Regions from separate parts of the Oribacterium sp. FC2011 genome, predicted to be linked through region 2. Evidence: riboswitches for the same ligand, from Rfam matches in the RefSeq annotation. Region 2 holds a riboswitch; the other holds the start of a gene.

Evidence for each region. Region 2 has a riboswitch for FMN ahead of ribD (bifunctional diaminohydroxyphosphoribosylaminopyrimidine deaminase/5-amino-6-(5-phosphoribosylamino)uracil reductase RibD). Riboswitches for the same ligand answer to the same signal wherever they lie in the genome.
Region 1: it holds a riboswitch for FMN, as region 2 does, so the genes downstream of both, T357_RS0107960 (ECF transporter S component) here and ribD (bifunctional diaminohydroxyphosphoribosylaminopyrimidine deaminase/5-amino-6-(5-phosphoribosylamino)uracil reductase RibD) in region 2, are expected to answer to the same signal.

What each region holds. Positions count from the first base shown of each region.
Region 1 is NZ_JNJM01000008.1:60,334-63,689, forward strand. It holds gene T357_RS0107955 (creatininase family protein) at 1-693, opposite strand, end outside; gene T357_RS0107960 (ECF transporter S component) at 870-1,496, opposite strand; FMN riboswitch at 1,650-1,764, opposite strand; gene T357_RS0107965 (hypothetical protein) at 2,048-2,479, shown strand; gene T357_RS0107975 (hypothetical protein) at 2,760-3,290, shown strand.
Region 2 is NZ_JNJM01000007.1:48,465-51,820, forward strand. It holds gene ribE (riboflavin synthase) at 1-24, opposite strand, end outside; gene ribD (bifunctional diaminohydroxyphosphoribosylaminopyrimidine deaminase/5-amino-6-(5-phosphoribosylamino)uracil reductase RibD) at 170-1,399, opposite strand; FMN riboswitch at 1,681-1,794, opposite strand; gene T357_RS0107085 (SIR2 family protein) at 2,100-3,356, opposite strand, start outside.

The DNA of each region.
Region 1 (3,356 bases), on a different contig from region 2:
GCCTCCGATTCCGATAGGCTTTCCGTCGGAAGTTCTTAAGTCCTCTCCCATCCAATTGATGGCAGCTTCACCTGAAAAATTCAGGATTTTCTTTCCTTTGTAGCCTCCGTCTTTGTAGCCGGTTTCCGAAAGCTCAAGTTTGACGGTTTCAGGGTGAATCGCCATGATCATGGAGGTTTCCATCTCTCCTCCGTGGAAATCCCAATGATTATCCGGGCTTATGGTGGCCTGAACTTCAGGATCCAGGAAAGCACCTGATGTCAGAACAAAGGTGAAGATTCCGAAATCATGACGTAGCTGTCTTGAAAGAATATCAGCCACCGGACGGTTTCCTCCGTGACAAATAAGGAAAACAAGCTTCTTGAAGCCGTGATTTTGTATAGACTCAGCAATGTCATAAAGCATGTGGTAGTAGGTATCCGGCTTAAAGGAAACGGAGCCGGAGAAATTAAGATGCTCTATGGAAAGTCCCACCGGGATTACAGGAAAAATGAGCATGGGGAAATCAGGATCGATTTTCTCAAGCTCTTCTTTAACGTATTTGGGCATCGCTTCCGCTATCATTGAATCTGTGCCCAGAGGTGCCTGCGACCCATGCTGTTCTATGGCGCCGAGAGGTATGAGGACCATAGTTCGGTCCTTGTCGATAGCTTCCATTTCTTTTCTGGTTAAATCTCTGTAATTCTGAATCATGATAGTCTCCTGTTTGAAGGTGAAATAAGGTTACTGATTAAAGCCCCGGGGACTCACGGAAACTCTTTTACCCGGTCTTCACTACAGTAAAGAAAAGGCGAATGCCTCCGGATCGGAAACATTCGCCACCTGATGATCTTATGATATGGAAATAAATGTCTCCATAAAACCTGAAGTTATGCCTGTGCTGCGCTGTTCATTGAACGAAACCCTGGAACAGCAGCCCTTACTCTGCTGAAGATCACATATGAAAGTGTGTAAACCAAAGTGAGCTTGATGAGGTTAAACGGAATTGTTGCAAGGATGATAAAGGTCGGAAGATTCTTGATGAGAGGATTTACCGAAGATACCATAACCACAACATCGTCAATGCTTACGCCCATGGCCTTGGCATACATAGGAAGTGTGATGAAAGCATTGCAGAAGCACATCCATGCGGTGCGGATGAAAACATTGGTGATGAGTAAGATGGCAATGCTCTTTATGGACTTATCAGACTTCTTGTACATGAGCCACATAGGAACGATGAAAATAAACGCTCCAAGAAGGTTTGAAACCTCACCTACATACATGCTGTTTGTTCCCACTGTGAAAAGCTTGATGAGAAGCTTTGAAACTTCAACAAAGAATGCGGAAAATGGTCCGAGAGTGAAAAGTGCGATTACGCTCGGCATATCACTGAAGTCTATCTTGTAGAACGGCGGGAAGAAAGGAATGCTGAATTCAAGGGACATGAGCACTCCCGCAAGAGCTGCAAGAAGTCCGGTGTAAACCATTTTCTGAATGTTTGATCTGTTTGTCATAATGTTGTCCTCCAAAATTATAATGATAATTGAGGAAACAAGCTCTTTGAGATGGTTGAAATTTCGATCTATAATCGAACCGGAAATGCCCGGTAACGAAAAAAATCTCAGTACCTGAAATTCGGGTACTGAGATAAATCGTCGTTTATTTCACGTTTTCTTCTCTCATCCAGACTATACTGTCGGTACCGGAATCACACCGGTTCATGCACAAAGGCTCGCGGACTATACCGCCGGTAGGGAATCACACCCTGCCCCGAAGAACTTATTTCGTTTTCTGACTTTAGACTAGCATCAGAAGGCAGGACTGTCAACAGGTGATTTTGTATACGGTGAGGGTTCACAATACATTTTTATGAGAAATCCTGGGAAAATCCACGGGGGACCACTCTCGTTGGTGAGAACTGTTTCAAGTGTATTTCGAAATGATTAAGTACATTTTTTGTAAAAATATTGAAAAAATTATGGAAATCTTAATTATTTGCTGTATAATAGGCAAGGTAATTATGTATCACCCAAAGTGGTAAAAAATGCAAAAGAGGTATATTGAGATGAAAACTTCTAAGAAAATCTTAGCTGTCGCAATGACAGGCGTAATCGCAGCTTCAATGGCAGTTCCTGCATTTGCATCATCACAGGTTCGCAACATTGATCCATATTCAGGATCAGCTCTTGCTGCCAATGACGCTAATGCAAAGCATGATGCTATCATGGCTTCATGGGATGCTTATGTTCAGTCAGTAGGTGGTGAGGAAGCAGCTGCAGCAATTGCAAACGCTTCACAGGGAATCAAGCTTGCTCAGAACACAACAGAGTCAAGAATTGCCAATTCCAAGGCAGCAGCAGCTCAGGCTAACAACACTATTGAGCTTGCAAAGGAAGAGTTAGCAGGCAATACAGTAGTTGTAGCACCTGTAGTTACTTCAGCTGATTTAGCAGCTATTGCCAATGCAACATATGAGGCAACTCACGGCGCTAACTAATTTTAGTGCATAACGGTTTTCACTAAGAAAATCGGAGCCCATATCAATGATTGTATAGAGGTCATTGATATGGGCTCCATTTTTTTGATTTTTCCGGGAGACAGTGAATCTCTTATACATGTTTTGATGGAAAAACGTAGAATAAATGTAACATTTTGCAAGTGCCTTTTGGAATATAATGAACTTAGGGACTGGTGCTTATTTCAGGATCTTCGCGTAATGAATGGATAGCCATATGATCTTCAAAAACACCTGTATCCTAAAGTAAGGGGTTAGAGTTATGAATAAAATACCGGGTAAGTTATTGGTATCAATGATGTTAAGCGGGGTTATGATATCCGGCTTTGCGATACCTGCGATGGCGGACAATGTAGTGACAGTTTCTTCACTGCCCTCTTCCACATCTGCATATACAACATCAAACAGTCAGAATAAATCGTCTGCTGCTATCGGCGTTGAGCCGGGTTCTGAAGTCGCTTCAGGCAAAGCTGTTACACCGGTTATAACAGCTGCTGTCAATGTCCAGACCGCAGAGACTATCACGACACAAAATGTATCGTCAGCTTCATCATCAGAATCTTCAAAGGTTACGATACCCGTTATAAACGCGGCAGACACGATAGAGGCATCCAATACAAAAAAAGCTGTTGCAAACGAAGAGAAAACTGAGGCTGTTTCAACTGAAAAGATTGGAGTTGTGGATGCTACGCTGGGAAATATAAGTCTGAGCAGTCAGGCCGTAGCAGCAACTGAAGTAGGATATTGCGTTATCCTGTCATCATCACCGACAGGACTCATGACAGACTTATAAGAGCGAATTATTAAAGAAGCTCCGGGGATCACTATAGCAAGTGGTTTCCGGAGCTTTCGTGTTTAG
Region 2 (3,356 bases):
TTCTTCGATTATCCCTGTAAACACTTATTTCTCCCTCATCTATAAATGCATGTTTTTCGCCGTTTATTTCTGACATACAGATGCAGATCTATCCGGCTCCCTCTCCTTATCCACCGGGGACGATTCTCGCCGGCAAAAACCGTCCCCGGTGGAATTCTAAAACGTCTGTCTAACTGACAGTTTTACCTGAAACTACATATCTGATCAGAATGTCTTCACCGATTTGTTCCACATCTTTTATCTCGCATCTGTAGGCGTCCTCTGGATTATCCACTCCCAAACCCATGACCGGAGTTTTTGCATTACCGGCAAAAATCTTTGGTGCGATAAAAGCATCAATTTCATTTACGATTCCTGCCTTCAATGCGCTTTCGTTGAGTGTTCCTCCGCCCTCCAGAAGTATGCTGTCGATTCCTCTTTCACCAAGGATAGTCATCAGTTTTTGGAGATCAACACCGGACTCGGTTATCCTTTCTTCCGGACAACAATTGATGACCGTGATCCCGGCTTTACCAAGCTCCTTTAGTTTGAAAGCTATATCTCTTAAACACAGATCTTCATGAAATCCTGAATCCTCATGACTATCACCCATGATCAGGTTTTCAGATATATCATGGGAAAAATCGTGCTCCGGATCTAACTCACCAACGGGAATCCCGGGAAAACCACAAGCCACGATGGTGCTGTAATCATCAGCTGTCTTTACAATTTCATAATCAAGCGGAATTCTCAATTGACTGTCACAAATGATCCTCACAGGTGACCTTCCTCCCGGTATCCGGCAATTCAGCATAGGATCATCTGCCAAAACAGTTCCTATTCCCACCATTATCCCCATATGAGCATGTCTCATTTCCTGAACCCGCCTTCTCGCCTCTTCCCCCGTGATCCATTTGGATCTGCCGGTTTTTGTTGCGATTTTTCCATCCATGGTCATGGCATACTTCATAGTGACATAAGGCTTTTTTGTGGTCATAAAATGAAAGAAAACCGGATTCAGTTCATCACACTCATCCTTTAGAAAATCCTCCACCACTTCGATCCCATTCTCTTTCAGAAACCTTACTCCTTTTCCTGCCACCTTCGGATTTGGATCCCGGGAACCTATCACCACCTTCTTTATCCCGCTCTCCAGAACAGCTTCGGTACAGGGCGGCTGCTTCCCGTGATGACAGCAGGGCTCCAGTGTCACATACAGTGTTGCACCTTCCGCACTCTCAGACAGATTTTTTATAGCATTACGCTCTGCGTGAAGACTTCCGTACCGTTCATGAAACCCTTCTCCGATAATGTTTCCGTCCTTTATAATTACCGCTCCGACCAAAGGATTTGGATGGCACCATCCTTCTCCCAGCCTTGCCAGCTCAATTGCACGACGCATATATTTTTCATTTTCCAATGGGACTCCTCTCTGATCCTGGGAACTGCCTATTCTTAAGACATAAAATATTTTTTATTAGCCAATAAGCTTACATCTGAATGTCAAATATTAAGACTCGAAAAACAGCATTAAGAGGTGATGAGAAGGAAGAAGAAATATTGAAATCCTGAAACATTTCAATATTATTTGAACATTCATTTATAAGAGCTAAAGTAAATCGTTTTTTCATAAAAAAACCCCGAAACATAACTGTTTCGGGGTTGATATACCTAGCAAAAAGAAAACCGATATTTCGATTTCTCTATCTTCTTCCATCCAGACTATACTGTCGGCCCCGGAATCTAACCGGATCCTGCCATAAGGCTCGCGGGCTTTACCGCCGATAAGGAATTTCACCTTCCCCGAAGATCATATTCATTTTTAAAGATGATTTAATCATCTGTTTCTTTTGGAATCATATACCATTATTTCGTTCATGTAAAGCAATTTATTTACCGTAGACATTATTCAAGTTACTGAGAATACAAAGCTGCTCCAAATATCAAAAACATATTTACATAATCATATCCTAATTGTATAATTAACAAGAACTAGATTACATAGCGTTTTTGCGTTCGGTGTCTATTTATAGATGCTTAATTCAAAAGCGTTGATGACGGAATTACAAGGGCTTCACGAGCGGTGTTTGTTTACAAATGCTTTAGTCGTGAAGTTCTTTTTATTTCCGCCACTTTAAATAGTCATACACCAATATCAGTCTTCTAATATGGCTTCTTGTTCCATCTGGAGCAGTTTCTAATACATTAGCATCATTAGAAAAAATTTCTTGTAATACTTTTTCTAGTTCAGATACATCTATCTTGTCTTCAGGCAGATGTGAAATCAATCTTGTCGCTCTTTCTAACGATGATTTCTCTTGATTCCATATTTGCATCACTGATGTATATTGACCTAAACATCTCCTATTTCTCTTTATTGTATTGGATATGATGTGTTCAAAGTCCAATGCTGCAGCAACTTTTTCACATTCCTCGAATTTCTTAGTAGCCTCATTTAAGTATTTATTTATTGGTAATCGGCCTGAGTTCTGCTTTATCAACGAAGGAAATGCATATTCTAAAAGATCATCAGCTGCAAAATCAAGATCGTTTAATATGACATTTCTATACCACTCATTTGGTCTTATTCCACTAAGTCCCTTGAGTCCGTAATCCGACATTTTTCCAATTGATAAAACTAATTCCTCATCTCCTACCCTTTTATCGTCCAATGCTGCCACTCTCAAATGTCCCGTTGGTACACTTGTGATAGTATAGTCATAAATCTCCTGTTTAAATCTTCGTAAAATCTTAACAGGCAATTTTGCTCTTTTGTTCTCTAAAGCCTTATATAATAGCATAAAATCTGACAGTATTACTCTTTTCATTGAAAGAGGCTTATCTCCTGCCATAATCACATAAGGCGTGATTTCAGTTCCAACAAAATTTTCCCTATATTCTACAAATATAAATCTATCTTCCAACATTTTAAGCTGCTCATCATTTAAGCATTCAACTATAGCTTTTATGATATTGATAATATTTGAATCACTTATAGAATAGCCCATAAATATTATTGGATATTCCATAAAAATCGTAAGAAGCTTTGCTGCAAGATATGCGCTTTTAGATTCAAACTCAACATAGTCATCCTCATTGATTACTATACTATCAGGCTTATCTATATCCCCATGTATTTTATATATTTCAGCCACACCTTGTAATGCAGAAAAAATAAGCTCATTTTGTCCTACAAAAGTGGAATATCCACCAAAAATTTGTTCAAGAAGTTTATCATAATTTGTAGTAATAACCCCTGATATACTCCTTTCAGACAATTGCCTGAGTTCATCTAACTCCTCTTTATAACTATCTTGCCTCAGACAATTGTTTCTTATATACTCTGCGATTTCAACCTTAAATGGAGATACCCCTCT